One region of the Bradyrhizobium sp. USDA 4452 genome, then DNA from elsewhere that is predicted to be linked to it. Evidence: riboswitches for the same ligand, from Rfam matches in the RefSeq annotation. Region 1 holds a riboswitch; the other holds the start of a gene.

Region 1 (14,966 bases):
TGCCGTAATTGATCGGGCCTTCCGCGATGCTCTCGCCGACGGTGACGCGCGGATTGAGCGAGCGATACGGGTCCTGGAAGATGATCTGGATCTTCTGGCGATGCGGCTGCAACAACCGGCGCGACAGGTCGGAGATCTCGCGGCCGGCGAGCCGCACCCCGCCCGAGGTCGGATCGATCAGACGGACGATGCAGCGCGCCACCGTCGACTTGCCGGAACCGCTTTCGCCGACGATGCCGAGCGTGCGGCCCTTGCGCAAGGTGAGCGTGACGTTGCTGGCGGCGGCGACCTCGCGGGCCTTGCCGTACAGCGAGCGCTCCCGGTAGACCTTGCTGAGCTCGTTGGCTTCCAGCACAACCGGCTCCTTGGTCTCCGGGCGCGGCGGGCGCGGCACGAGGCTCGGCACCGAGGACAACAGGTTGCGGGTGTATTCCATCTTCGGATTGCGCAGCACGTCCTGCAGCGGTCCGGCTTCGACCAGCCGGCCGTGCCGCATCACGGCGACTCGGTCGGCGATCTCGGCCACGACACCCATGTCATGAGTGATGAACAAAACGGCCGTGCCGTGGTCGCGCTGCAGGTCGCGGATCAGCGTCAGGATCTGCTTCTGGGTGGTGACGTCGAGCGCGGTGGTCGGTTCGTCCGCGATCAGGAGCTTCGGTTCCAGCACCAGCGCCATCGCGATCATGATGCGCTGGCGCTGGCCGCCGGACAGACGGTGCGGGTAGGAGGAGAAGATGCGCTCCACATCGGGCAGCCGCACATGCTCCATCATTGCCAGGATCTTCTGACGCCGCGCACGGGAGTCGAGATCGGTATGGGCACGCAGCACCTCGTCGATCTGGCGGCCGACCGGCACCACCGGATTGAGCGCGGTCATCGGCTCCTGGAAGATCATCGCCATCCGCGTCGCGCGCAGTTGCCTCAAGCGCCGGTCGGTCGCGGTCAGCAGTTCCTCGCCGACCAGCTTGACGCTCCCACCCGACGGCACCAGCGTGCCCTTCTGCAACAGGCCCATCGTGGTGAGCGAGGTCACCGACTTGCCCGAGCCGCTTTCGCCGACCAGGCACAGCGTCTCGCCCTCGCACACCTGCAGCGACAGGTCGTCGATGATCCGATGCGCGTCCGCCTTGCGGCCGAGGCCGACGATGAGGTTGTTGATGTCGAGGACGACGTTGGAAGAGTTGGTATTGGTCACTTGCCCTCACGCTGTTTTATGCGGGGATCGAGCGCGTCGCGCGCGGCGTCGCCGATCAGATTGATGCTGAGAATGGCGATCGAGAGCAGCAGCCCCGGCCAGAAGATCAGCGACGGCTTGACCTGGAAGAAGGCGCGGCCCTCGGCCATGATGTTGCCCCAGGTCGGTGTCTCCGGCGAGATGCCGGCGCCGAGGAACGACAGGATCGCCTCGGTCAGGATCGCCGATGCGCAGACATAGGTGCCTTGCACGATCAGCGGCGCGATGGTGTTCGGCATCAGATGCCGCCACATGATCTTTGGCAGGCTGGAGCCGAGCGAGATCGCGGCCTCGACATAGGGCTCCTCGCGCGCGGTCAGCACCACCGAGCGCACCAACCGCGCCACGCGCGGGATCTCGGGGATGGTGATCGCGACCATCACGGTCCAGATGCTGGCGCCGGACAGCGACACCACGGCGATCGCGAGCAGGATGGCGGGGATCGCCATCAAGCCATCCATCACGCGCATCATCACCGCATCGACCCAGCGGAAGAAGCCGGCGACGAGGCCGATCAGGAGGCCGACGACGATCGAGAAGACAGCGGAGCCGAGCCCGATTACGAGCGAGATCCGTGCGCCGTAGATGATGCGCGACAACAGGTCGCGTCCATAGGCGTCGGTGCCGAGCAGGTATTGCGCGCTCGCCGGCTTCAGTCGTTGCGCCGGCGTCAGCAAGAGTGGATCATGCGGCGCAAGGAGCGGCGCGAAGATCGCCATCAGGATGATCAGCGCAAGGCAGATCGTCGCAACCGCGATGATCGGCGTCGAAGTGAGGAAGCCGAACTTGACGCGGAACGGCCGGGTGACGGGGATGGTGGATTCGGGAAGGGTTTCGATCGCCATTGCTCAGTACCGGATACGAGGATCGAGCAGGGTGTAGGCGAGGTCGATCAACAGATTGACCGCGACATAGATACCCGATGTCAGGAGGATCATGGCCTGGATCACCGGATAGTCGCGCGCCAGCACCGCATCGACGGTGAGGCGGCCGGTGCCGGGCAGGTTGAACACGCTCTCGGTGACGACGACGCCCGAGATCAGCAGCGCGAAACCGGAACCGATCACGGTGATGACCGGGACCGCGGCGTTGCGCAGCGCATGGCGCAGCAGCACGCCGGTCTCGCCGATGCCCTTGGCGCGCGCCGTGCGTACGAAATCCTCACCCAGCACGTCGAGCATCGAGGCCCGCGTCATGCGCGCGATCAGCGCGACATAGATGAAGGAGAGCGTGCAGGTCGGCAGGATGATGCGCTCGAAGAACGGACCGAAGCCGGCGGAGATGCTCTTGAAGCCCTGCACCGGTACCCAGCGCAGATCGATCGCAAAGACCTGGATCAGCACATAGCCGATCACGAACACCGGCACCGAGAAGCCGAGCACCGAAAGTCCCATCACGCAGCGGTCGATCCAGGTGCCGTGCTTCCACGCCGCGATCACGCCGAGCGGCACCGCGACCAGGATCGAAAGGACGATGGTGGCGAGCGCGACCGAGATCGACGGCTCGAGGCGCGGGCCGATCATCTCGAGGATCGGCTTGTTCGAGATCAGGGAGACGCCGAGGTCGCCGTGCAGCAGCTTTGCGATCCAGGTGTAGAACTGGATGTAGATCGGCTCGTTCAGACCAAGCGAGGTGCGGATGCGATCGAGCTGTTCAGGCGTTGCATTGTCGCCGGCAAGAATGGCGGCCGGATCGCCCGGCGTCAGCCGCAGCAACAGGAACACGAACAGGGCCACCACGCCCATCACGGGAACGGCGGCGAGGATGCGGCGGATCAGATAGCCGAGCATCGCTGCTATCTCCTGCCGTCAGATGGTGCGAAGCGAAGGCTGGGCCGCATCATACTCATGGTGTCCCCGTGATGTGTCTCATGCGCTTCTGCGTCTTGTCTCAAAGCCAGCGCGAACGTGATGAATTTGCAGGCAAATACTGTGCCAATGGCGACGTTATATCAAGGCGCGGTTCGGGCCGTTGGAGGCCTCCCTTGGTTTGAAGCTGCTATTTCGAATTGCACTTGCCGTCGTGTGCCACCGACCTGAAACGACAAGTTCATTCACGCTCGCATCACGCCGCACCAATTGGCGACGAACAGCGCGATGCTCTTGGTTGTCTTGCGAAGGCTGTCGAGCTCGACACGTTCGTTGAACGCATGTGGGCCGACACCGTAAGGACCATAGCAAAGGGCAGGGATGCCGTAATCGACGCAATAGTAGCGAGTGTCGTTGACGGCTGTCGACAGGCGCTCCTGCATCGGAGCCTGGAAGATGGATTGATGGGCTGCCGACAGCGCTGCTTCCGCTTCGCTGCCAGGCTCGCACACCGCCGCGTCTGCCTGAAAACCACTCCACACGAGCTCGGCCGGATTGTCGGACAGGAAGTCGTCGGCCTTGTGCGCCTCGGCCAGGCATTCCTCGATGCCGCGCATCGCCTGCTGCGGCGTCTCGCCGGGCAACAGGCCGAGCCGGCAATCCAGTTCACACCACGCCGCGGTCGAACTCGCCCAGTCGCCGCCCTTGATGATCCCGACGTTGAACTTGATCGGATTCTTGACGCTGCGGAACCAGCTGTTGTCGAGCGCCCGGGCATTGAGCGCCTTGGTGTAATCCTGGAACGCGCGCACCAGATGCATCGCCGACAGGATAGCGCTGGTGCCGGCCTCGGAATAGGCGACGTGCACCGGCGTGCCGCGAACGCGCAGGCGAAACCAGACGGCGCCGACCTGGGCGCGCGTGAGCGTGTGTCCAGTCGGCTCAGGAATGAGGCAGGCGTCGGCGCGATAGCCGCGCATCAAGGTCGACAGCGCGCCGTTGCCGGTGCTCTCTTCTTCGGTCACGGTCTGCAGATGGACGCGCCCGCCCGGGGCGTACCCGGCGTCTCTGAAAGCGTCGAGCGCAAAGATCATCGCCGAGACGCCGGCTTTCATGTCCTGCGCGCCACGCCCGAACATCCAGCCGTCTCGCACGGCGCCCGAGAACGGCGGCTGCTCCCAAAGGTCGGCGGGTCCCTCCGGCACCACGTCGATATGACCTTGCAGGATCAGGCTGCGTCCGCTGCCTTTGCTGTTGAGCGTCGCAACGACCTGCTGCGATCCGGCAAGGTCGATGCCGTCCATCGGCGCAGCCTTCGGATGGCTCATCAGGTTGACGTCGGCAAGGCTGAACGTATCTACGTCGTAGCGGCGCTTTGCGAATTGCTCCGCCAGCCAATGCTGTTGCGGCGCTTCCTGGCCGCGCAAGCTGCGGAACTGCACCATGCGCGACAGGAACGCGACCTGATCGTCGAAGTTTCGATCGACGGCCGCGCACAGCTCTGCGGCAATCTGATCCGGCTTGGTCAACGTCCCGGTTGTCATGTCGCGCCTTTCGTGGAGCCCAGCGCAGCGGCCTGAGCGTTGATCGTTTCGGAAATGCGGCGCACCGAGTTGGTGTGCGTGCGGGAGGCGAGGTTACGTACCGGTCCGCCGAAGAGATCGCCGCCGGCGCAGCTGCCGTCGGGATTCCTGCGTTGGACCGCAATGCCATGCGTGCCCGCTACCCCAATGCGCATTGCCCCCTCCCGCGCTGAAGCGCTTTTCCCCATCGTGACGCTAGACTTTGTCATGCGGTGTTTCTCAGCGAATTCCAACCTGGCCACACGCAAATACGCACATATTCTTCCTCTTCGGTTGGATAATTAGGGGAAAGCTGCGCGGGTGGTCTTGGTCGCATCGACCTGCGACGGCACCATTGAGGGCGTGTCGAGGTCGCGCCAGTCATCGATCGCTCCTGCGACCATCTGCGCCGTCGCAGCCGACAGCGTCCAGCCGAGATGGCCGTGGCCGGTGTTGTAGAACACACCCGGAATCCGTCCGGCACGAACCACCGGCATCATGTTCGGCATCATCGGGCGCAGGCCGGCCCACGGCACGACTTTCGAGGTGTCGATGCCGGGGAAATGCTGCCGCACCCAATCGACCAGCGGCTGGATGCGATCGGCGCGGATGTCGCGGTTGAAGCCGTTGAACTCGGCGGTGCCGGCGACGCGGAAACGGTCGGCGCCGAGCCGGCTGGTGACGATCTTCGCGGCTTCATCGAGCAGGCTGACGGTCGGCGCAGCGTCCCGGCTTTGCGGTGCATCGAGCTGCACGGTGATCGAATAACCCTTCACCGGATAGACGTTGACGCGGTCGTTGAGCAGGCCGGCGAAGTGGCGGCTCGCGACGCCGGCGCAAATCACGATGCCGTCCGCCTGCAACTCATGTCGCGTCGCGCTGTCGGCATCGTGTGAAGTGGCTTGGCTCCAGCCGATACGGAAGCCGCCGTCGTCGCGTGCGATGCTGTCGACGTCGGCTTCATGGACGAAGCTCGCGCCGCGGCGGATGCAGGCGTCGGCGAGGCCGCGCGTGAACTTGTGGATATCGCCGGTCGCGTCCGACGGCGTGAAGAAGCCGCCATAGCAGGTCGTCTGCAGCGCGGGCTCGATGCTGCGGATCTCGTCCGCCGTCACCGGCCGGCGGTCGAGCCCGCCTTGCTGCAGCAGCGTGTTGACGCGCAGGCCAGCCTCGAAGCCGGCCTTGTCGTGATAGACGTGCAGGATGCCGCGGCGTTCGAGATCGAAGGCGATGTTCTCGCGTTGGGCGATCGAGAACAGGTGCTTGCGCGCTTCGATTGCGAGCCGCGTCGTCTCGATGGTGTTGCTGCGATAGCGGCCGATGCTGCCGACGAATTCGCCGATCCAGGAATATTTGTGCCAGCTCGGCTTCGGATTCATCAGCAGCGGCGCGTCGCTTCTGAGCATCCAGCGCAGCCCCTTGAGGATGGTCGCTGCGCTGTTCCACACTTCTGCGTTGCTGGCGGAGAGCTGTCCGCCGTTGGCGAACGAGGTTTCCATCGCGGCGTAGCGATGTCTGTCGAGGACAGTCACCCGGTAGCCGCGCTCCAGCAGGGCATAGGCCGTCGTCACGCCGGTGATGCCGGCGCCAATGATAGCGATGTGAGGCATGGTGGTCTTCAGGCTCCCGTGGGTTAGAGTCGCCGAACCGCCGGTGAAACCGGTTGTTTCGACGCCCCATCTGTCACGGTACCTGAGAGCTTGATCCGCATCGGGCGCGGGCCCGATGGCGAACTATCCCCTTCGGTGGACGAATGGCCCTTGATGTACGGCCAAGTCGTCTCTCTCCAGATCGTCCTGATGAAACGGTCCTTTTGCCTGAGAGTTTCCGGGGCGGTTGCTCCGTCGGCGCTGAAGCAAAAGCACGAATGCCATTGCTTCAGTCTCTCCCGCATCATCGCGTTGGACGGCCGGACCGTAGGCGAAGCCTCAAAATTGAACAAGGCTAAATTTCGATCCGGCTGTGCCAAACTGTTGTGCAGTGCAAATCAGCCTTAGTCGAGCGTTGCGAGCAGCGCTGCCATCAGACGGCCGCGCTCGGCGAGGCTGTCGACTTCGATATGTTCGTTCAAAGTGTGGGCGTCGGCACCGCGCACGCCGAGGCCGTCGAGGGTAGGGATGCCCATCGCACCGGTGAAGTTGCCGTCGGAGCCACCGCCGGCGCTGCCGTGCGGCAAATCAAGGCCCATGTCGGCGGCGAGACGCTTCGCCTTTTCATAGAGCGCCATGGTGCCGGCATCCGGCTCCCACACCGGGCGCGTGACGCCGCGCGTCACCTTGAATGTCACGTCATTTGCCGTGCCGGACAGCGCCAGCATGCGCTCGACGCCGCGGTCGAGATCGGCCTGACGCTTGGCCATGCTGAGCGCTTCGCCGGTGCAGGTCGTTGCGACGCAATTGACCCATTGGCCGCCATGCACGATGCCGACCGAGAAGGTGCAGTCCTCGGTGGTCATGCCGTCGATGGCGATGATCTGCCGGGCCATTTCGCGGATCGCGGAACGGCCGGACGAAAGCGTCGCGCCGGCATGGCTCGGCTTGCCAGTGGCTTCCAGATTGAAGCGCGCGATCGCGTAGCGGCCGGTGACGACACCGTTGTTCGGCCGGCCGGGCTCCGGCACCAGCACGTATTTGTTGCGTGCGGCTTCCGCCTCGATGATGTCGCGCGTCGACGGCGTGCCGACCTCTTCATCGGGCGTGAACAGCACCGTGATCGGCAGCGGCGTCGTGAAGGACGCGCGTGCCAGCTGCCTGATCGCCTCGATCGACAGATAGTTGCCGCCCTTCATGTCGAAGATGCCGGGCCCGAAGCACTTGTTGCCTTCGCGCCGCCATGCCAGCTTTTCGATGGTGCCGACCGGATGCACGGTGTCCAGATGGCCGGCGATGAGGATGCCCGGCTGACCTTGTTTCGGATGGGGAAAACGGGCGCGGACGCAGCCGGCAAACCCCTGACGCCCGGCGATGCGTTCGATCGTCGCACCCATGATCGCCATCTCGCGCGCGGCGAGATCGAGCATGCGCTCGACCGCGGCCGCATCCCATGTCGGGCTCTCGCATTCCACCCAGCTGCGCAGCCCCTGCAGCATCGCTTCGGAATCAAAAGGAAGATTGGCGGGGTTCATGTCTTTTCTCTCTTGTTGTTTGTTCGCGCCGATACGCGTTCGCGTGCGTTACGAAAAGCTCCGAAGACGACTTTGTAAAGTCAAATGCGCTGCACCCGCCGTTCATTCGTTCGTATACGTTCGATCCTGCCGGAAACCGATTGACGCGCATTGCGCTTGATGCAAGTCTCGATTTCACAAGCCATACAGCATGTTAGTTCGCCTAAATAACGAACCGCATGCATAACGAATAAGCCGGCTTTGACCAGTTACACGTCAGGAGAGATTGCATGTTCCCTATCTCGCGTTGGAAGCACCGCACGCTAGCGGCTGCGTTGACGGCGCTTGCGCTGTCATTCGCACCGCAGGAATTGTCGTTTGCGCCGCAGGCCATCGCCGCGGACAAGACCATCACCGCGGTGATGCATTCGGATCTGCGGGTCATCGATCCGATCCTGACCACCGCCTACATCACGCGTGACCACGGCTACATGGTCTACGACACGCTGATCGCGACCGATTCCAACTTCAAGATTCAGCCGCAGATGGCGGACTGGAAGGTCTCGGACGACAAGCTCACTTACACGTTCACGCTGCGCGACGGCCTGAAGTGGCATGACGGCGGGCCGGTGACCGCCGAGGATTGCGTGGCCTCGCTGAAGCGCTGGGCCAAGGTCGACGGTATGGGCCAGAAGCTGATGGATTTCACGGCGAGCATCGAAGCCACCGATGCGAAGACGATCACGCTGAAGCTGAAGGAGCCCTACGGCCTGGTGCTGGAGTCGATCGGCAAGCCTTCGTCGCGCGTCGCCTTCATGATGCCGAAACGGCTGGCCGAGACGCCGCCGGACAAGCCGATTCCGGAACAGATCGGTTCGGGTCCGTTCAAGTTCGTGCAGGCTGAATTCCAGCCCGGCGTGAAGGCGGTCTACGTCAAGAACAAGGATTACGTGCCGCGCAAGGAGCCGGCGAGTTGGACCGCAGGCGGCAAGGTCGTGAAGGTCGACCGCGTCGAGTGGGTCACGATGGCCGACGCGCAGACCGCGCTGAATGCGCTGCAGTCAGGCGATATCGATTTCCTGGAGAACCCGTCGCTAGACACGCTATCGGTCCTGGAAGCCGACAAGGACATCAAGATCGAGACGCTAAACAAAGCCGGTTTCCAGACGCTGGGCCGCATGAACTTCCTCTACCCGCCGTTCGACAACATCAAGGTTCGTCAGGCGGCGCTGCTGGCGGTCAACCAGAAGCAGGTGCTCGACGCGCTGGTCGGCAATCCCAAGTATTACAAGACCTGCGTCGCCTTCTTCATCTGCGATACGCCGTTCGCGACCGATGTCGGCGGAGAGACGTTGTTGAAGGGCGGCGACATGGCGGCGGCCAAGAAGGCGCTTGCCGAGTCGGGCTATGATGGAACGCCTATCGTCATCATGGCGCCCGGCGACGTCACCACGCTCAAGGCGCAGCCGGTTGTCGTCGCCCAGCAACTGCGCGACGCCGGCTTCAAGGTCGACCTGCAGGCGACCGACTGGCAGACCGTGGTGACCCGCCGCGCCAGCCAGAAGCCGCCGAAGGAGGGCGGCTGGAACATGTTCTTCACCAACTGGGTCAGCGCCGACGTCTCCAACCCGATCGCCAATCTCTCGATTGGCGGCCAGGGCAAGAATGGCGGCTGGTTCGGCTGGGCCGAGGATGCCAAGATCGAACAGCTGAAGGATGCGTTCGTCCGCGCGACTTCGCTCGACGAGCAGAAGAAGATCGCGGCCGATATCCAGAAGGAAGCCTACGAGCAGGTCATCTACATCCCGCTCGGCCAGTATCAGGGACCGAGCGCATGGCGGAAGTCGCTGACCGGTGTGCTCGACGGACCGGCGACGCCGATCTTCTGGAATATCGACAAGTCCGAGTAGGCTTCAGGCTTCACGCAATACAAACGGCCGGGACTTGTCCCGGCCGTTTACGTTTCGCGCAGCCGCTCCGCGGCGGCGGTCGCTAATTCGCATGGCCTGATTTGGCGCGGCCCGCGCTCGACAGGCTCGAGAGCTGGGTCTGTCCGACACCGGCGCCGTTGACCCAGACCATTGCGCCTGCGGCGAACGCCAGCAATCCGCACAGCACGATCGCGCCGCGAATCCAGCGCCGGTAGATCGCGCGCTCATGGGATGGCGCATCGCGGAATCTCTGTGCGTTGAGCCCGTTGCTGCAGTGAGCCGCGTCGTCGCCGTGCTCGAGGACAGAAGCGCCATGATCAGGCGCGTCGACAATCTGATTGCGACCGGCAATCCGATTGCTGTTCGCAATCGTCATCGCCTATCTCCAACTCATTGATTTCGAAATGTGAGGGCCGCGAAATGTGCGGCCAGAACTTTCCAACGCCTCAAGACTACCACGTTCGGCGATCGCGGCATGTGAACCGCAGCACAGCCGGAAGACACGATGTGGTGATGCGAACATCGAGATACCGTGAGTACCTGACCAGCCGGTCGGCGCGCACTGGCATACCAAATTGATTGACGCCGGTTTTAAGGTTCCCGTTAGTATTGCGTCGTAATCTGGCCGCCAGTTTGTGTACCTACCGCGACAGGCCCATGGCCGACGACCATAGCAGGCCCACGCCGGCCAATGCGCAACAGCCAATGCCGACCGAGCAGCGCCGTGCCGGCGCACGCCGCCGCGTCCTCAAGTCGGGAGCGATCGAGTTCGGCAATGAAGCGATCGCCTGCACGGTCCGCAATCTCTCGCCTCAGGGCGCCTGCATCGAAGTCAACTCACCGCTGTGGTTTCCCGACTGCTTCACCCTCGGCGTCGACGGCCAGCGGTGGCCGTGCCGCATCGTGTGGAAGAAGCAGAAGCGGCTGGGACTGGCGTTCGGTTAGGGCTCCATCCCCGGCAGGCCGCGTCGCGCCGATTTGCACGAACAGTTGTCGTCTATTTCACAAACTACCCAAGGTTACCGGGGTATGGTCCAACGGGCCGATATGGACGCCCCTCCAGCATGCACGCTCTCACCGTGCAAGGGTGGCGCCCATTGTTTCGCTGCTGTGGATCCACCCAGCCTCGGGGAAATTGTGATGACCATCAATGTCAAGGCCTACGCGAACGCCGATGATATCCTGATCGCCTGGCAGCCGGACACCTGGTCCAACGACTGGGTTGGATTCCAGCTCGAGCGGCGCAACAACATCACGCAGCAGACGATCGTGCTGTCCAACCGCATTCCGCCGAAGCCCGGCGAGAAGCCGGTCGCGGACGCCGGCATCTCCTCGACGCAATCGCCGTTCCGGCGCTGCATTTGGACCGATCACAGCGTCGTCGACACCGACAACGTCTCCTATCGCGTCACCGCGATGAAGAGCGGCGCGAACGGGACGTTCACGCCCGATGCCGCCTCGGTGTCGGCCTGGACGACGCCGGCGGTCGCGTCGGGCGATGCGGGCGGCGGCTTGTCGGCCTATTTCAACCGGGGCACTCTGATGTCCCAGATCGTCAGCCGCTTCGTGAAGGGTGATACGTCCGACGACTCGCTGCGCAATTTCGTCAAGGGCCTGTCCGATCCGGCCAACCAGGCGCGGCGCTACCTTTCAGGCGATGCACTGCACGAGATCCTGGCCTTCCTGCACGATGCCGATTTGCGCGGCAGCCAGGTCCATGCTGCGATCTACGAGATGAATGACGAGGAGCTGGTCGGCGCGCTGAAACCGTTCGGCAGCCGCGGCAATGTCCTGCTCGGCAACGGCAGTGCGACAAAGCCGAACATCGCGGGCGAGCTCAGCGGCGCCGGTCTGACCGTCAAGCATCGCGATCTGTCGAATGCGGGCAGGTCGTCGCCCAGCGTCCACAACAAGTTCGTGGTCGAGAGCGACGCGCACGGCAACGCGATCCGCGTGCTGACCGGCAGCACCAACTGGACTACCACCGGGCTGTGCACGCAGCTCAACAACGTGCTGATCATCGAGAATGCGGTGATCGCCAAGCGCTATCTCGATCAGTGGGGCAAGCTGGTCGCTGCGGGCAACGCCATGCCGCCCGCGCTCAAGGCGTCGAATTCCACTCCGACCAGCGACGCCAACATTTCGGTCTACTTCGCCGCGACCAACGGCGAGGCGGAGTTCAAACCTGTGCTGGACCTGATCAAGAACGCCAAGGACGGCGCGCTCTTCCTGATGTTCATGCCGGGTCAATCGCCGCTGCTTAGTGCCCTGCTGGACCGCGCCCAGCAGAACGACATCTATGTTCGCGGCGTGGTATCGACCATGATGCCCAGCAAGAACGGCAACATCGTTTCGGTCGGCGGGCAGGTGGTGAAATCGGGCGCGCCGCAGCAATCCTTCCACGACGACGTGCAGCTGCCGCATGGCGTGAACGCGACCAACGAGCCCTCCTGGGCCGACGTCGAATTCAGCGTTCAGCAGATCCGCAACGCGGGGATGATCGCGATCGTTCACTCCAAGACCATCGTGGTCGATCCGTTCTCCGACAATTGCGCCGTCATCACCGGATCGCACAATTTCTCGGTCGCGGCCTCCGAGAAGAACGACGAGAACCTCGTGATCATCCGCGGCAACAAGCAGCTCGCCCAAGCCTATGCGCTGCATATCAACGGCGTCTACGACCATTATTCCTGGCGCGGCTATCTCGGCAGCGGCGGCAATCCGGATCAGATCTACTCGCTCGACGGCTGGAAGCCGGGCGGCGGCAAGGAGCAGGAGCTGGATTTCTGGATGGAGGAGCCGGTGCCGCCACGCCCGACGCGCAGCGGAGGCGGCGGCGGCGCGGCGCGACAGCCCGCCGCGGCTGGTGGGGCTTCGAAGAAGACAGCCGTCAAGAGGGCGCCTAAGAAAGCTGCGAAAAAAGCAGCGAAGAAATCCGCAAAGACGGCAGCCAAGAAATCGGCGAAGAAGGTAAAGGCCAAGAAGCCGGCCAAGGCCGCAAAGGCAAAGGCCAAGAAAACCAAGAAGGCCAAGGCCAAGAAATAGTCGCGGTCGCGCGAGCGCGCCTGGTGCGGGCGGTGGGACTCGAACCCACATGACGTTGCCGTCGAGGGATTTTAAGTCCCTTGCGTCTACCAATTCCGCCACGTCCGCATTGCGCCAGGCGGGCCGATTACTAGCGCGTTTGCCGGCGGAGTGGAATTGTCATTATCCGCTGCTAACGGGCGCGGTTTCAAAGGCTTAAGGCGTGGTTTGCAATTCCATTTGCTTCCGCGGCCGGGCATTGGGATAAGCAGCGCGCCGCCGCGATTGAGCCTCAATCCGGACACCGGCGGCTGCTTTAGGCAATCTCAACACTGTCGGGACTAAGAAAGCTGAATGTCTGTTCGTCTTCCACGCCGCCCAAATCTGTCGCGCGCGGCAGCCATGGTTGCGCTGCTCGCCTCGGCTGCCGGAGTTTCCGGCTGCGCACAGATCGGCGAGAGCGTGCCCTCGGCCTTCGCCGATCCCGCCAAGTACGATCTGTATGACTGCAAGCAGCTTGAGACCGAGCGCAAGGGCCTCGCGAGCCGCGCAGAGGCTCAGGAAAAGCTGATGGCCAAGGCGGAGACAGGCGTCGGCGGTACCGTGGTCTCGGAGATGGTCTATCGCAACGAGCTGATCTCGATCCACGCCCAGCAGAGGCTGGCGGAGCAGGCCTGGCGCACCAACAAATGCCACGAGAGCCCGCCGGATGCGCCTGCGGCGGCCGTACCCGCAGCGCCTGCGCCGGGGGCGAAGGGTCCGCGCGCGCCGCGAGGCCTCGTTCACTGAACGCGCGCTTCGAACTGGTCTCTCAGGCGCGCCAGTCGTAGATCCAGTCCTGCCGCGCCAGCATGCGCTGCGGACCGATGGCGCGGATCGCGAGATCGCGCGCGATCGCAAGCGGTCCGCTCAAATGATAGATGCGGCCCTGCTGCCGCGCCATGCGCTGCACTTTCAGCACGCGGCCTCGCCGCATCTTCGCGTAGCGCTTCAACGCGGCGGGAATGCCCGCGGTGTTCTCGCCGGTGCAGTCGGCCAGGGCCTTGGCCAGCACGGCCGCATCCTCGATCGCCATGCCGGCGCCCTGCGCGGCAAACGGCAGCATCGCATGCGCGGCGTCGCCGAGCAGCGTCACCGCGCCTTCGCTCCAGCGGCCGATGTCGGGCAGGGTGAACAGCGCCCATTTGCGCCAGCCGTCGACCGCGCCGATCAGCATCCGCGCGGTGGCGGGCCAGCGCGGATGGGCGAACGCGCCCTTGATCTCGTTGGCGTCGCCGGGGGCGCTCCAGCCCGGCCGGTTCCAGGTGCCCGACACGATCGCGACCACGTTGACCTGGCGCCCGGCCGAGATCGGATAGGCCACGAGATGCGCATCCGGCCCCATCCACAGCCGCACGCGCGGCGCAGTGTATTCGCGCGGCAGGGCGGTCGCGTCGAGCGTGCCGCGCCAGGCGATCAGGCCGGAGAATTGCGGTTGGACATCCGGAAACAAATGTCCACGGACCGACGACCAGATGCCATCGGCGCCGATCAGCGCAACCGCCAATTCCTCCTGCCGTGCGTTGCCGTGGCGCTGCACCACCGTCAGGCCCTTGGCGTGCTTGGTCACGTCCTCGAATTGGCAGCCGAGCCGCAGATCGATATCGGGATGGTCGTTGACGGCGGCCTGTAATGCGGCCTGCAGATCGGCGCGGTGGATCACCCAATAGGGGGCGCCGGCGCGGAACTCGGCGGCATGGCCGAGCGGCATCCGCGCAATCTCGCCGCCGGCCCGCGCACTCAGGATGTTGACGGAGTCCGGCGTGACCGCGCGCCGCGCCAGCGGTTCCTTGAGCCCGAGCTCGACCAGGATGCGGCTCGCATTGGGAGAGAGCTGGATGCCGGCGCCGGCTTCCTCGAGCCGCTCGGCTTTTTCCAGCACGACGACGCGAAAGCCCTGTGCCGCCAAGGTCAGCGACGCCGTCAGTCCCCCGATCCCGGCGCCGGCAACGATGACGGTTCGCGTCAGCGCCACGGAACGGTCAGGCGACCTTGTCTTTCAGCACGCATTCCGGCGGCCGGGCTTCGCCGGCAGCAAGGTCTGATGCGAAGCGATAGAGCGTCGAGCAGTACGGGCAGATGATCTCGTTGTCGTTGCCGAGGTCGAGGAACACGTGCGGATGGTCGAACGGCGGGTTGGCGCCCACGCACATGAACTCCTGCGACCCGATCTCGATCACCGAGACGCCGGCATCGTTATGGAAGTGCGGGACGACGTGGTCGGACATATTCTCACCTTGGTAGCAACGATGGGCAGACGCA
Region 2 (14,966 bases), 160 kb from region 1:
CTACGAGCACCGCCTGATCGACGACATGGTGGCCTCGGCGCTGAAGTGGTCCGGCGGCTATGTCTGGGCCTGCAAGAACTATGACGGCGACGTGCAGTCCGACACCGTGGCCCAGGGTTACGGCTCGCTCGGCCTGATGACCTCGGTGCTGCTCACCCCGGACGGCAAGACGGTCGAAGCCGAAGCCGCCCACGGCACGGTGACCCGCCACTACCGCGAGCACCAGAAGGGCAAGGAGACTTCGACCAATTCGATCGCGTCGATCTTCGCCTGGACGCGTGGCCTCGCCCACCGCGCCAAGCTCGACAACAATCCGGAGCTCGCCAAGTTCGCGACCACGCTGGAGAAGGTCTGCGTTTCGACCGTCGAAGAGGGCTACATGACCAAGGACCTCGCGCTCCTGGTCGGCGCCGACCAGCGCTGGCTCTCGACCACCGGATTCCTCGACAAGGTCGCCGACAATCTCGGGAAGGCGATGGCGGCCTGAGGCCGCCGTAGCCGGACAACAGGTGCGAGCGTGATCATGGCCCTTGTCAAAGCCGTTGCGTTCGCATCGTTCCTGCTCACCGGGTCGGCGGCACTCGCTGCCGATCCCCTGCCCGAGCCGATTGCGGCGCCCGACGAGACTGCGGTCCTCACCACCCATGCCGAGGGCGTCCAGGTCTACGAGTGCAAGCCGGTCACCGAGGGCAAGCTCGCCTGGTCGTTCCGCGAGCCGGTCGCCACCCTGATCGCCGATGGCCGCACGGTCGGCCGGCATTATGCGGGGCCGAACTGGGAACATGTCGATGGCAGCGCCGTGACCGCCCGCAATGCCGGCAGCGCGCCCGGCGCGACGCCAAACGACATTCCCTGGCTGAAGCTCGAGGTGATCTCCCACCGCGGCAATGGCCTCTTCTCCAGCGTCGCCACTGTGCAGCGGATCAACACCTCCGGCGGCGAGCTGAGCGGCGCCTGCGACAAGGCCGGCGCATTGAAGGGCGCAGCGTATTCGGCGGACTACGTGTTCCTGCGCCGCGACTAGGCGATGAGATTGGGTTGAATCGTCATCGCGCTTTAGCTTCTTGTTTGAGCGTGATCTTTTCGGAAAACCGCTTCACACTTTTCCGGACCATGCTCTAATCGCGGATACCGCCGTCAGTCTCGTGCGGCGCTTGGGCGATTTCACCGGCGGCAAGGTCGCCACCGGCCGCGAGCGGATCGGCAAGCCGCGCCTCGGCGGTCTCCCGGACATGCGCGGCAAGCGCCGGCATCCGCTCGATCAGGGCATGGAAGTCCTGCGCATCGAGCAGCAAAAGCTTGGTCTTGCGCATCGCCGTCACCGTGCCGGATCGGCTGGTCCGGCGCAGCAGCGCGATCTCGCCGAAGAACGTGCCGTCGGCAAGCCGCACCCGCTGGCTTGGCAGGTCGATCTCGACCTCACCGGCGGTGATGAAATACATCGATGACGCCGCATCGCCGCGCCGCACCAGGATCTCGCCGGCCTCGATGGTCTGCGACCGCAACAGCCGCATGATATCGGCGATCTCGGCCGCGCCAAGATGCGAGAACAGCGGCACCCGCGCCAGCATGCCCCAGGTCACCACGAAGTCGCGCCGCCGCACCTCGTCGGCGAACGCGGTCGAGATGATCGCGACCGGCAGCGCGATCATCGCAAAGCCGACCACGATCGCGACCACGGTGACGATGCGGCCGAGCAACGTCACCGGGACGACGTCACCGTACCCGACGGTGCCGAGCGTCACGATCGCCCACCACATTGCCTGCGGCATGGTGCCGAACTTGTCCGGCTGCACCTTGTGCTCGATGGCATAGAGCAACGACGCGAACAGCAACACCGCGCCGGTCAGGATCACGACGCAGCCGAACAGCGTGCGCCGCTCGGCATGCATCGCCGCCAGCAGCGAGCGCATCGCGGTCGAATAGCGTACCAGCTTCAGGAACGGCAGCATGCCGAACAGCACCAGCGCGGTCTTGTCGCCGACCGCAAGCGCGATCGCCGACGGCAGGAAGGCGAGCAGGTCGATCACGCCGAGCGCCGAGCAGGCGTATTCCAGCCGCGCCTGCGACGGCGTCATGTCGCGCAGCGAGCGGCCGACCACGCTCCAGAGCCGCGCCGCGTATTCCAGTGCGAAGGCGATCACGGCGGCGATCTCGATCGCCGTGAACAACCACCAGAACTGGGCATCGATCTCCGGCACCGATGCCAGGATCGCCGCCAGCACATCGACGGTGATGATCGCGATAACGAGCCGGACGAAGCGCGAGCCGACCGAATATGGCAGGTGGTCCTGCTCGAGCAGCTCGTAGAGACGCTCGCGCAACCCGGGATCGCTGATCGTGGGCCTCCCGGGAGCCGTCGCCACGATCAGCCTCTCCGTCAGGCGCCAGCCGATGCCTGAGTCATGGCCTGCTCGATCGCCGACAGCGCCGCGTCGGCCTTGGCGCCGTCGGGGCCGCCGGCCTGCGCCATGTCGGGCCGGCCGCCGCCGCCCTTGCCGCCGAGCACCTCCGAGCCCTTGCGCACCAGCTCGACCGCGTTGAAGCGCGAGGTGAGATCGGCGGTAACGCCGACCACGATGCCGGCCTTGCCGTCCTCGGTGACGCCGACGATCGCGACCACGCCGGAGCCGATCTGCTTCTTGCCGTCGTCGACCAGGTTCTTCAGGTCCTTGGTCTCGACACCCTCGACCGCGCGCGCGAGCAGCTTGACGTTGCCGACCTCGCGCACGCCGGAGGCCGCACCGTTCGACGACGCTCCGCCACCGCCCATCGCGAGCTTCTTCCTGGCATCCGACAGGTCACGCTCGAGCTTCTTGCGCTCCTCCATCAGCGCGGCGATGCGCGCCGGGACGTCCTCGATCGTGGTGCGCAGCTCGGCCGCCGCGGTCTTCGCCAGCATCATGGTGTCATTGGCGTGCTTGCGCGCGTGATTGCCGGTCAGCGCCTCGATGCGGCGAACGCCGGAGGCGACCGCGCTCTCGCTGGTCACCGAAATCAGGCCGATGTCGCCGGTGCGGCGGACATGGGTGCCGCCGCAGAGCTCGACCGACCAGCCGAGCGCGTTCTGGCCGTGCTCGCGGGCGCTCTTGCCCATCGAGACGACGCGAACCTCGTCGCCATATTTCTCGCCGAACAGCGCGCGCGCACCGGCCTCGCGGGCGTCGTCGACCCCCATGATGCGGGTCGTGACGTCGTCATTCTCGAGCACGACATCGTTGGCGATGTCCTCGACCCGGGCGAGCTCTTCCGGGGTGATCGGCTTCGGATGCACGAAATCGAAACGCAGGCGATCGGGCGCGACCAGCGAGCCGCGCTGCGCGATATGGTCGCCGAGCACCTGGCGCAGCGCCTCGTGCAGCAGATGCGTCGCCGAGTGGTTGGCGCGGATCGCCGACCGGCGCGCGTGGTCGACCTCGAGCTGCAGCGCGGTGCCGACGCTCAAGGTGCCCTGCTCCACGGTGCCGACATGCACGAACAGGTCGCCGGCCTTCTTCTGCATGTCGGTGACGCGGAACTTGACGCCCTCGCCGGTGAGGATGCCCACGTCGCCGACCTGGCCGCCGGACTCCGCATAGAACGGCGTCTGGTTCAGCACGATCGCGCCGCTCTCGCCGGCCTTGAGGCCGCCGACCTCGGCACCGTCCTTGACCAGCGCCGTCACCACGCCTTCGGCGCTCTCGGTCTCGTAGCCCAAAAACTCCGTCGCGCCGAGCTTCTCGCGCAGCGGGAACCAGATGGTCTCGGTGGCCGCTTCGCCGGAGCCCGCCCAGGAGGCACGCGCCTTCTCGCGCTGGCGGTTCATCGCGTCGGTGAACGCGGCCTGGTCGACGCTGATGCCGCGCGACTTCAACGCGTCCTGGGTCAGGTCCAGCGGGAAGCCATAGGTGTCGTACAGCGTGAAGGCGGTGTCGCCGTCGAACATGTCGCCCTTCTTGAGGCCGGCGCTCTTCTCGTCGAGGATCGACAGGCCCCGCACCAGCGTCTTGCGGAAGCGGGTCTCCTCCAGCTGCAGCGTCTCCTCGATCAACTTCTCCGCGCGCACCAGGTCCGGATAGGCCTGCCCCATCTCGCGGACCAGCGCCCAGACCAAGCGATGCATCAGCGGCTCGCTCGCGCCCAGCAGCTGGGCGTGGCGCATCGCGCGGCGCATGATCCGGCGCAACACATAGCCGCGGCCCTCGTTCGACGGCAGCACGCCGTCGGCGATCAGGAACGCCGAGGAGCGCAGGTGATCGGCGATCACCCGGTACGATGCCACGTTCTGCGCGTTCGGCCCATGGCCGAGCGCCGATGAAGCCGCATCGATCAGATGGCGGAACAGATCGGTCTCGAACACGCTCTCGACACCCTGCAGGATGCAGGCCATGCGCTCGAGGCCCATGCCGGTGTCGATCGAGGGACGCGGCAGCGCCACGCGCTCCTCCTTCGTCACCTGCTCGTACTGCATGAACACCAGATTCCAGAACTCGAGGAAGCGATCGCCGTCCTCCTCCGGGCTGCCGGGAGGTCCGCCCCAGATGTGCTCGCCGCGGTCGATGAATATCTCGGAGCACGGACCGCACGGGCCGGTATCGCCCATCGCCCAGAAATTGTCCGAGGTCGGGATGCGGATGATGCGGTCGTCCGAGAAGCCGGCGATCTTCTTCCAGTAGCCGGCCGCCTCGTCGTCGGTGTGGTAGACGGTGACGAGCAGCTTGTCCTTCTTCAGCCCGAAATCCTTGGTGATCAGGTTCCAGGCGAGCTCGATCGCGCGCTCCTTGAAGTAGTCGCCGAACGAGAAATTGCCGAGCATCTCGAAGAAGGTGAGATGGCGCGCGGTGTAGCCGACATTGTCGAGGTCGTTATGCTTGCCGCCGGCGCGGACGCATTTCTGCGACGTCGTGGCGCGCTGATAGCTGCGCTTCTCGACGCCGGTGAAGACGTTCTTGAACTGCACCATGCCGGCATTGGTGAACATCAGGGTCGGGTCGTTGCGCGGCACCAGCGGCGACGAGGCCACGATCTCGTGGCCGTTCTCCTTGAAGAAGTTCAGAAATGTCGACCTGATGTCGTTGACGCTGCTCATGTTCATCCAATCGGAAAAAGGGGCCGGCCAGCCGCAAAAAGGCGTCATTTTCCGGCCGAACGCTTTTAGACATTGCCAGCTGCGGTGTCCAGAAACTGTGCAGGCGGATCATGGGGTTGCCGCGGCAGCACAAAGCCCATTGGATAGTTGTTGCAGCTGCGTTGACAGTCTTGGCGGCGCCGTGTTTTCTACCTACCTGTTACCCCGTCACGTCGGGAGAGACCGGCCTTGCCGCCGGCGCCGAAGGAGCAACCGCCCCGGAAACTCTCAGGCAAAAGGACCGCGTGACGTCTGACATCTGGAAAGAGGCGCTGGGGTTCTCCCCGATTGCGTCCGCCGACGGGATAATACTCTCAGGCACAGCGACAGATGGGGCTTTCTGCAGGTTTCTCAAGGGGAAATGGGTCCCCGGCGGGAACTGCGAGGGCCCTGTGATGCTTGCGCACGAAACTTCCCCGCTGAAGCAGACCCCGCTGCACGCGCTGCATCTGGCGCGCGGCGCCAAGATGGTGCCGTTCGCCGGCTACGACATGCCGGTGCAATACACGGCCGGCGTGCTCAAGGAGCACCTGCACACCCGCAAGGAAGCCGGCCTGTTCGACGTGTCCCACATGGGACAGCTCGTGCTGAGGGCCAAGTCCGGCAAGGTCGGCGACGCCGCGCTCGCGCTGGAAAAACTGGTGCCGCAGGACATCGTCGGCATCGCGCCGGGACGGCAGCGCTACGCGCAATTCACCAACAATGACGGCGGCCTGCTCGACGATTTGATGGTGGCGAATTTCGGCGACCGCCTCTTCCTGGTGGTCAACGCCGCATGCAAGGAAGAGGACGAGGCGCATCTGCGCGCGCATCTCTCCGACACCTGCGAGATCGTGTCGCTGGCCGACCGCGCGCTGATCGCGCTGCAGGGGCCGAAAGCCGAATCGGCGCTCGCGAAACTTTGCCCGGATGTCGGTTCGATGAAATTCATGGACGCCGGCCCCCGCCTTGTCGCCGGCATCGACTGCTTCGTCTCGCGCTCAGGCTACACCGGCGAGGACGGTTTTGAGATTTCCGTGCCCGCCGACAAGGCGGAAGCCCTGGCCACCGCGCTGCTGGACAATCCCGACGTGCTGCCGATCGGGCTCGGCGCGCGCGACAGCCTGCGGCTCGAGGCCGGGCTTTGCCTCTACGGCCACGACATCGACACCACGACGACCCCGGTCGAAGGCGCGCTGGAATGGTCGGTACAGAAGGTTCGCCGCAGCGGCGGCGCCCGCGCCGGCGGTTTTCCGGGCGCCGACAAGATTCTCGCACAATTTGCACAAGGCGCTGCCCGCCGCCGCGTCGGGTTGAAGCCCGACGGCCGCGCGCCGGTGCGGGAAGGCGCCATGCTGTTCGCCGATCCGGCCTCGACCGAGCCGATCGGCAAGGTGACCTCGGGCGGCTTCGGCCCGAGCCTCAATGCGCCGGTTGCGATGGGTTATCTGCCGACATCGCTCTCCGCGCTCGACACCACGGTTTTCGCCGAAGTGCGCGGCCAGCGGCTGCCGCTCAAGGTCACCGCCACGCCCTTCGTCCCCAACACCTACAAACGCTAAACGCTGAAGGATCGATCCCCATGACGACGCTGTACACGTCCGACCACGAATGGCTCCGCATCGAGGGCGACGTCGCCACGATCGGGATCACCGATTACGCGCAGTCGCAGCTCGGCGACGTCGTGTTCGTCGAACTGCCCAAGGTCGGCCGCAGCCTGAAGAAGGCCGAGGCCGCCGCGGTCGTCGAATCCGTCAAGGCCGCCTCCGACGTCTACGCGCCGATCACCGGCGAAGTGATCGAGGTCAACGAGGCGCTGACGGCCGATCCCGCGCTGGTCAATTCGGATGCCGGCGGCAAGGCCTGGTTCTTCAAGCTGAAGATTGCCGACAAGGGCGAACTCGGCGGCCTGATGGACGAGGCCGCCTACGCCGCGCACACCGCCTGAGGATCATCCCAAGGATTTCGCCATGAACGCGCCCTTCAAGCCGATCAACGAACCCGCCACCGATTTCGTCCGCCGCCACATCGGACCCTCACCGCGCGACGTCAACGCGATGCTGGAAACGGTCGGCGCCGCGAGCCTGCAGGCGCTGATGAACGAGACGCTGCCGGCGTCGATCCTCCAGAAGGCGCCGCTCGAGCTCGGCCGCGCGCTGAGCGAGACCGAGGCGCTCGCGCATATGGGCGAGCTCGCCGCGCAGAACCAGGTGTTCACCTCGCTGATCGGCCAGGGCTATTCCGGCACCATCCTGCCCGCGGTGATCCAGCGCAACATCCTGGAGAACCCGGCCTGGTACACCGCCTATACGCCGTATCAGCCGGAGATCAGCCAGGGCCGGCTCGAAGCCCTGTTCAACTTCCAGACCATGATCTGCGATCTCACCGGGCTCGACGTCGCCAACGCCTCGCTGCTCGACGAGGCGACCGCGGCCGCAGAGGCAATGGCGCTCGCCGAGCGCCATTCGCAGGTAAAGGCGAAGGTGTTCTTCGTCGACAAGGAGGTGCATCCGCAGACGCTCGCGGTGATGCGCACGCGCGCCGCGCCGCTCGGCTGGGCGCTGGTCGTCGGCGATCCCCTGACCGAGCTCGACAAGGCCGATGTGCTCGGCGCGCTGCTGCAATATCCCGGCACCACGGGCGCGGTGCGCGACCTCCGGCCGGCGATCGCAGCGCTGCGCGCCAAGGGTGCGCTGGCGATCGTCGCTGCGGACCTGCTGTCGCTGGCCCTGCTGACCTCGCCCGGCGAGCTCGGCGCCGACATCGCAATCGGCTCGGCGCAGCGATTCGGCGTGCCGATGGGTTATGGTGGACCACATGCCGCCTACATGGCGGTGCGTGACACGCTGAAGCGCTCGCTGCCCGGCCGCATCGTCGGCCTCTCGGTGGATTCGCGCGGTGCACCGGCCTATCGCCTGGCGCTGCAGACCCGCGAGCAACATATCCGTCGTGAAAAGGCGACCTCCAACATCTGCACCGCGCAGGTGCTGCTCGCCGTAATCGCTTCGATGTATGCTGTCTATCACGGCCCCGAAGGCCTGATCCACATCGCACGCGGCGTGCATCGCCGCGCCACCGTGCTCGCCGCCGGCCTGCGCAAGCTCGGCTTTGCGCCGACCAGCGAAGCGTTCTTCGACACCGTGACGGTCGAGGCCGGCGCCAAGCTGATCGAGATCGTCACCCGCGCGCAGGCGGAGCGGATCAATCTGCGTATCGGGGCGACCACGCTCGGCATCGCGCTCGACGAGACCACCACGCCGGAGACCGTCGAGGCGGTGTGGCGCGTGTTCGGCGGCAAGCTCAGCTTTGCCGAGATCGAGGCGGCGGCGCGCGAGGCGCTGCCGAAGGAGCTGCGGCGCACCAGCGCCTTCCTCACCCACCCGGTTTTCAACACCCACCGCTCGGAGACCGAGCTGCTGCGCTACATGCGCAAGCTCTCGGATCGCGACCTCGCGCTCGACCGCGCGATGATCCCGCTCGGCTCCTGCACGATGAAGCTCAACGCCACCACCGAGATGATCCCGCTGACCTGGCCGGCGTTCGGCAATCTGCATCCGTTCGCGCCGGCGGATCAGGCCAAGGGTTATCACGCGCTGTTCAAGCGGCTCGAGCAGTGGCTGTGCGACATCACCGGCTATGACGCGGTCTCGCTGCAGCCGAACTCCGGCGCGCAGGGCGAATATGCCGGGCTGCTTGCGATCCGCGGCTACCATCTCGCCCGCGGCGAGCCGCACCGCAAGGTCTGCCTGATCCCCTCCTCCGCGCACGGCACCAACCCGGCCTCGGCCGCGATGGTCGGCATGGACGTCGTGGTTGTCGCCTGCGATGCGCGCGGCGACGTCGACGTCAACGATCTCCGTGCCAAGGCGGAGAAGCATTCGGCCAACCTCGCCGCCGTGATGATCACCTACCCGTCGACCCACGGCGTGTTCGAGGAGCACATCCGCGAGATCTGCGACATCGTGCATGCGCATGGCGGACAGGTCTATCTCGACGGCGCCAACATGAATGCGCAGGTCGGGCTGTCGCGGCCCGGCGATTACGGTGCCGATGTCAGCCATCTCAACCTGCACAAGACGTTCTGCATCCCGCACGGCGGCGGCGGCCCCGGCATGGGACCGATCGGCGTGAAGGCGCATCTTGCGCCTTATCTACCCGGCCATCCCGCAACCGACGGCGCGACGGCGCACGCCATCGGCCCGGTCTCGGCCGCGCCGTTCGGCTCGGCGTCGATCCTGACCATCTCCTACATCTACATCCTGATGATGGGCGGCGAAGGCCTGACGCGCGCCACCGAGATCGCGATCCTCAATGCGAACTACATCGCCGCACGGCTGCAGCCGCACTTCCCGGTGCTGTATCGCAACGAGCGCGGCCGCGTCGCGCATGAATGCATCGTCGACCCGCGGGCGCTGAAGACGACCAGCGGCGTCACCGTGGACGACATCGCCAAGCGACTGATCGACTACGGCTTCCATGCGCCGACCATGAGCTTCCCGGTGGCGGGCACGCTGATGATCGAACCGACGGAATCCGAATCGAAATTCGAGATCGACCGCTTCTGCGATGCCATGATCGCGATCCGCGGCGAGATCGCGGAGGTCGAGAACGGCCGCTGGACCATCGAAGCCTCGCCGCTGCGCCACGCGCCGCACACCGTCCACGACATCGCCGACGACGCCTGGAACCGGGCCTACACCCGCGCCGAGGGCTGCTTCCCTGCGGGCGTGTCGCGCTCCGACAAATACTGGAGCCCGGTCGGCCGCGTCGACAACGTCTATGGCGATCGCAATCTGGTGTGCTCGTGCCCGCCGATCGAGGATTATGCGCAGGCGGCGGAATAGCGCGGGCGACGATCAAGGTTGGTGTAGGATGGGTGGAGCCAACGGGTCCGCGCAAAGCGCGGCCCGATGATAAACTCCGCGAAGCCCATCACTGCACATCACGTCATAAGAGACTGCAATCGACAGCCACTGATCGCGCGACAAACAGAGGCTGCCTGCGGCAGGAGGAAACATGCGCGAGGAATTCTGGTTCCACTTCCCGTTTCGCGTCCGCTATTCCGAGGTCGACGCACAGGCCGTGGTGTTCAACGCGCACTACCTGACCTATTTCGACACCGCGATAACAGAGTATTTCCGCGCGCTCGGCTACGACTATCTCGGCGAGGTGGCGCGGACCGGCATCGACTTTCACACCGTGAAGTCGGTCGTCGAATACAAGGCGCCGATCCGGTTCGATGAGGACATCGAGGTCTGCGTCCGCGTCGCCAGGATCGGCCGCTCCTCGATCGTGCTTGCGCTCGCGATCTTCGCCAAGGGCTCCGAGGACCTGCGCGCCACCGGCGAGATCATCTGGGTCGCGACCGACCAGAAGACGCATCAATCGGTCGCCGTGACGGAAGACTTGCGCGCGCTGGTCGCGAACCGGGAAAAGGCGCTGGCGCGCGGGTAAGCGCCAGATATCGGTTTCAACGCCGCGCAAAACCAAACAGGCGCCGAAGACGTCGGCAACTCAACGTCCTCAGCGCCCGCTTGCAGCGAAATGATTTGATCGCTTGAGCATGATCTTTCCGGAAAATTGCTTCGCTCTTTTCCGGATCATGCCTCAGGCTTACTCGTCGGCGGGCTCTTCGCCCTCGGCGTCGCGCTCGGGCGTACCGGCGAGGATCTGCTCGGAGATCAGGCCGGAGTTTTGCCGGATCGCCGCCTCGATCTTGGCGGTGATGTCGGGATTCGCCTTCAGGAACGCCTTCGAATTCTCGCGCCCCTGGCCGAGCCGCTGGCTGTCATAGGAGAACCAGGCGCCGGACTTCTCGACGATGCCGGCCTTGACGCCGAGGTCGAGGATCTCGCCCATCTTGGAGACGCCCTCGCCGTACATGATGTCGAACTCGACCTGCTTGAAGGGCGGCGCCAGCTTGTTCTTCACCACCTTGACGCGGGTGGTGTTGCCGACCACCTCGTCGCGCTCCTTGATCGCGCCGATGCGGCGGATGTCGAGGCGGACCGAGGCATAGAATTTCAGCGCGTTGCCGCCGGTGGTGGTCTCCGGCGAGCCGTACATCACGCCGATCTTCATGCGGATCTGGTTGATGAAGATCACCATGGTGTGGGACTTGTTGATCGAGGCGGTGAGCTTGCGCAGCGCCTGGCTCATGAGGCGTGCCTGCAGGCCCGGCAGCGCATCGCCCATCTCGCCCTCGAGTTCGGCCTTCGGCACCAGCGCCGCGACCGAATCGACCACCAGCACGTCGACCGCACCGGAGCGCACCAGCGTGTCGCAAATCTCCAACGCCTGCTCGCCGGTGTCGGGCTGCGAGATCAGGAGCTCGTCGATGTTGACGCCGAGCTTGCGCGCATAAACCGGGTCGAGCGCATGTTCGGCGTCGATGAAGGCGCAGATGCCGCCCTTCTTCTGGCCTTCCGCCACGGTGTGCAGCGCCAACGTGGTCTTGCCCGACGATTCCGGCCCGTAGATCTCGACGACACGCCCCTTCGGCAGGCCGCCGACGCCGAGCGCAATGTCGAGCCCCAGCGACCCCGAGGACACCGTCTCGACATCCATCGAACGGTCGTTCTTGCCGAGCTTCATCACCGAGCCCTTGCCGAACTGGCGCTCGATCTGGGAGAGCGCGGCTGAGAGGGCCTTGGACTTGTCCATGGAGGATCCTTCGACGATACGCAGTGCAGTAGCGGACATTTGGGATGTGCTCCTTATGGCGGGGATTCGCTAGCGGGAAAAACGGGAGATGAGGCTCGGGCGGAACGCGTTGTTGATGGGAGTCTCGTACCACGTTTGTTCTACGTTCGCAATATGTTCTTTCTGATGGGTCGGTGCTGTCCGTATTTGACCCCGCGTGTCCTAATTCGAATCTGAGAGTGTCCTAAATCGCTTAGCTGGATGTTCTTGGCGTTCTCAGTAGGACTACCGAGCCCTATGCACGCCTCTGGGCATAACGGTTTTCTATAGGGCGGCAAACTCGTTCCCTACGTGGTTCTCCTTAAGGGAAGACCCGGTGGTCTCCGTGGGTGAACGCAGTTCCTCGGGAACGAATCTGCCGCCGTGCTATTAGGCACACATCACCGCCCATCCGTGGCCGTCACCGGTGACTGAGAGACCATTGCGCTCCCGCCCGCGAAACGTGGAGAGCGCGCCTTGTGCGAGAGATGTGTCGAACTGGATGGGATCAGCAACCACTACCGGACGCTTGCCAGAAACATCACCGATCAGCAGACGCTGGACGCCATCAAGAAGCTCATTGAGCATCACGAAAATCGGAAGGGTCAACTGCACCCCGAGCCGCCGGGGAGCCCGGTTTGACGAAGCGCAGCCAGGAAAAACAGCAATGGGAGATGAGCGCGTTCCCGTGCCCGTATTGCTCGCGAAGCATGAAGCTCATGGGTAAAGAGCGTGCTGATCCGGGATCGCGCGGCTATCTGTTGACCTTTCAATGTGATTGCGGACAAATCTTCGCGGCTAGGAGCGATCAGTAAGGCCGCCTCAGTTGGCGGCCTCTTCATTTCATGAATTCTGGTTCGTCTTTGGCCGCTGCGTCTTGAGGACGCTTGTCTTCCTTCTTGTCGTCGTCCTTCACCTTGAAGCTGCGGTTCGGGTACCACTCCCTAAGGCCCCAAGTTCCGCCCCCAACGCGCACCACATCGCCGACTCAGCCATACGCCGCGTCAAACGGACCCAATGGTATTGGCGGGCTCTTTCGAATTCATATGAAGGCCGCCCGTTTTGAACATGGCAGCAAACTCCGGATTCTGAAGTGGGGTTCGCTTGGACGTCAGAAGGGCTTTTGCCGCATCTACGATAGAACAAAGCAACTCTGAACTGAGAAGAAACGGCCCCTGCGAAGGGGCCGCTTAGTGGAAATGAGAGGGCCGCGTCACGCGAACGGCCCGCCGGGTAAATCTGAAAATCATCCGAATTGAAAACCTGCCCCGGCTCCAAAATCCTAGTTCTCCTCGCGCTCGCAACAATTCCGGAAGGATACGGAGTGGCCTAAAGCATGATCCGGAAAAGTGCGAAGCGATTTTCCGGAGGTGACCCCAGCGCGCTGAAGCGCCGAGGCGGCGCGGTCCGGATTGATCGCCGTGATAGCCAATTTGGGACATGTCCTGTCGCACAGATTGTATAGGCTTCCGGCTACAGGATTTTGCACACCTTCCTGGGGCTAGGGCCGGCGCCGTCCGCAAGCATTTCAAGCGGGCGGCGTTGCGCTGTCAGGCATCGGTCCGAACGAAACCCGCGGATCCGAACGCGCCGACGGGAGCCATTGTCGAAGCATTTGGGCTGCGGCGCAGTGCGATCCGTAGTTCTCCGGGGCAGAACAAAGTTCCGCGAGCAGGGCTCGGCGTTCGTCTCGACTGCATGAGATAATCAATGAGTTACAGAAGGATTTGGCGGAGCCGGTGGCACAATCTGCATACTACCTTGGTACCCCTCCTGACGCCCAAAAAAACTACGTAGCGTTCACGAGAAGACTCGGGTTCCGGCAGTGTTCGTAACACTCCCTTCTCCGGCCGACGCACCGATTGCGCATCCCGAGGCAAGGCGACGCCGCCGGCGAACGGATCCACTTCGGGATTCACAACGACGTCCGAACGGGCGCGACGATTCACTCTATCGTTTGACGGGTGTCAATTATTGCTACAACTTCTGATTTAGATATCGACGACCGCCATTCATTCGCGGAACCGTTCCAGATGATCCACAAGGGCGTCGAATTCACCGTCACTCAGCTCATGCCCGGCGTCTGGAAATGGCGTTTCCAGATCGGCGATCGGGTCTTCACGGGCAAGACCGAAGCAAAACTCGACCTGCTGGCGATCCGCCGCGTACAGCTGCGGATCGACCGCGAGCTGAACAATCTCGGGCTCGGACGCAGCCACGGACACCGCGATCAGGATTGAGGCGGTCCGTCCGGCAAGCCTCAGTCCGCGCTTGCCAGCCGCCGCATCGTGAACTCGATGTCGCCGCCGGGCAATTCGCGCCAGCTTTCGACGGCGCTCATATAGGCCGCCTTCGGGTAGCGTTTGAGATAGTCGCGGGCCCGCAGCCGGGCCTGATCGCGCGGCAGGCTGAAAGTCTCGCGCAGATAGCCGTCATCCGGCTTGCGCCGTGCGGCCATCCGGCTGGCGAGATCGCGCGGACGAAACACCATTGCCGCAACTCCAGACCTACTGACGCCCTCAATATAGGGGCGACGGCTTGAGAATCCGAGTCTGCGGGAAACCGGTGAAGCTCGCCCCGGTGGGGCTTACTGGCTGCGCTGCGCCGGGGTTCCGGGCTGGGCGGAGCTTCCGGTCCTGGTCTTCGGCTTGGCCGGGTGGGCCGCCGCCTTCGGCGCATCGCTGCGCACCGCGCCCCAGGGATCGGCCGCCCCCTTGGCATCCGGAATCTTGCTCAGCGAGTCCTTGTAGGCCCGGTCGGTGACCGCGTCCTGATCCTTCTCTTCCTGGGTCTTGGTCTTGACCTCAGGCATCAGATTGACGTTCGGCATCTGCGCATAGGCCGGCGCCGACAGCAGCACCGCAACCGCAACTGCGCCCAAAACTCTCATAAGAAACGCTCCCTGCATTTTCGCCAGCGGTATATCACCGCAAGAAAGCCGACGCCAAGCCTGGCCATGACAAGCGTGGCCATGACAAGCGTATCTGCCCTGCCCTAGAGATTGTCTGACTTGCAGGATTTCGGCGACTGCATCCAGTCGTCCCAGATCGGACCGCATCGCGTGCAGCTGCCGAGCGCAAGCCCGATCGCGATCACGCCGCTCAGCAATACCAACTTGCGGAACATGGACGCCCCACCACTGACGAGGGGCGATTGGGCGCCAGAACTGGGGCATTTTCAAGCCGGGCATGGCGCTTGC

Evidence for each region. Region 1 has a riboswitch for glycine ahead of ACVISU_RS37110 (D-amino acid dehydrogenase). Riboswitches for the same ligand answer to the same signal wherever they lie in the genome.
Region 2: linked by a shared signal. The riboswitch ahead of gcvT (glycine cleavage system aminomethyltransferase GcvT) and the one ahead of ACVISU_RS37110 (D-amino acid dehydrogenase) in region 1 are both predicted to bind glycine.

What each region holds. Positions count from the first base shown of each region.
Region 1 covers NZ_JBSSGK010000001.1:7,863,147-7,878,112, forward strand. Annotated here, with positions in the region: gene ACVISU_RS37085 (ABC transporter ATP-binding protein) at 1-1,198, opposite strand, end outside; gene ACVISU_RS37090 (ABC transporter permease) at 1,195-2,082, opposite strand; gene ACVISU_RS37095 (ABC transporter permease) at 2,086-3,027, opposite strand; gene ACVISU_RS37100 (ArgE/DapE family deacylase) at 3,291-4,589, opposite strand; gene ACVISU_RS37105 (hypothetical protein) at 4,586-4,783, opposite strand; gene ACVISU_RS37110 (D-amino acid dehydrogenase) at 4,910-6,217, opposite strand; glycine riboswitch at 6,286-6,399, opposite strand; glycine riboswitch at 6,403-6,508, opposite strand; gene ACVISU_RS37115 (M20/M25/M40 family metallo-hydrolase) at 6,601-7,731, opposite strand; gene ACVISU_RS37120 (ABC transporter substrate-binding protein) at 8,001-9,620, shown strand; gene ACVISU_RS37125 (hypothetical protein) at 9,703-10,017, opposite strand; gene ACVISU_RS37130 (PilZ domain-containing protein) at 10,299-10,586, shown strand; gene ACVISU_RS37135 (phospholipase D-like domain-containing protein) at 10,782-12,686, shown strand; tRNA gene ACVISU_RS37140 (tRNA-Leu) at 12,708-12,794, opposite strand; gene ACVISU_RS37145 (hypothetical protein) at 13,020-13,454, shown strand; gene ACVISU_RS37150 (FAD-dependent monooxygenase) at 13,477-14,679, opposite strand; gene ACVISU_RS37155 (zinc-finger domain-containing protein) at 14,687-14,932, opposite strand.
Region 2 covers NZ_JBSSGK010000001.1:7,702,533-7,717,498, reverse strand. Annotated here, with positions in the region: gene ACVISU_RS36340 (NADP-dependent isocitrate dehydrogenase) at 1-487, shown strand, start outside; gene ACVISU_RS36335 (DUF3455 domain-containing protein) at 524-1,024, shown strand; gene ACVISU_RS36330 (cyclic nucleotide-gated ion channel) at 1,119-2,369, opposite strand; gene alaS (alanine--tRNA ligase) at 2,381-5,068, opposite strand; glycine riboswitch at 5,272-5,360, shown strand; gene gcvT (glycine cleavage system aminomethyltransferase GcvT) at 5,503-6,648, shown strand; gene gcvH (glycine cleavage system protein GcvH) at 6,669-7,034, shown strand; gene gcvP (aminomethyl-transferring glycine dehydrogenase) at 7,057-9,930, shown strand; gene ACVISU_RS36305 (acyl-CoA thioesterase) at 10,103-10,540, shown strand; gene recA (recombinase RecA) at 10,700-11,788, opposite strand; gene ACVISU_RS36295 (hypothetical protein) at 12,158-12,382, opposite strand; gene ACVISU_RS36290 (hypothetical protein) at 13,801-14,007, shown strand; gene ACVISU_RS36285 (hypothetical protein) at 14,028-14,258, opposite strand; gene ACVISU_RS36280 (hypothetical protein) at 14,355-14,657, opposite strand; gene ACVISU_RS36275 (peptidylprolyl isomerase) at 14,762-14,893, opposite strand.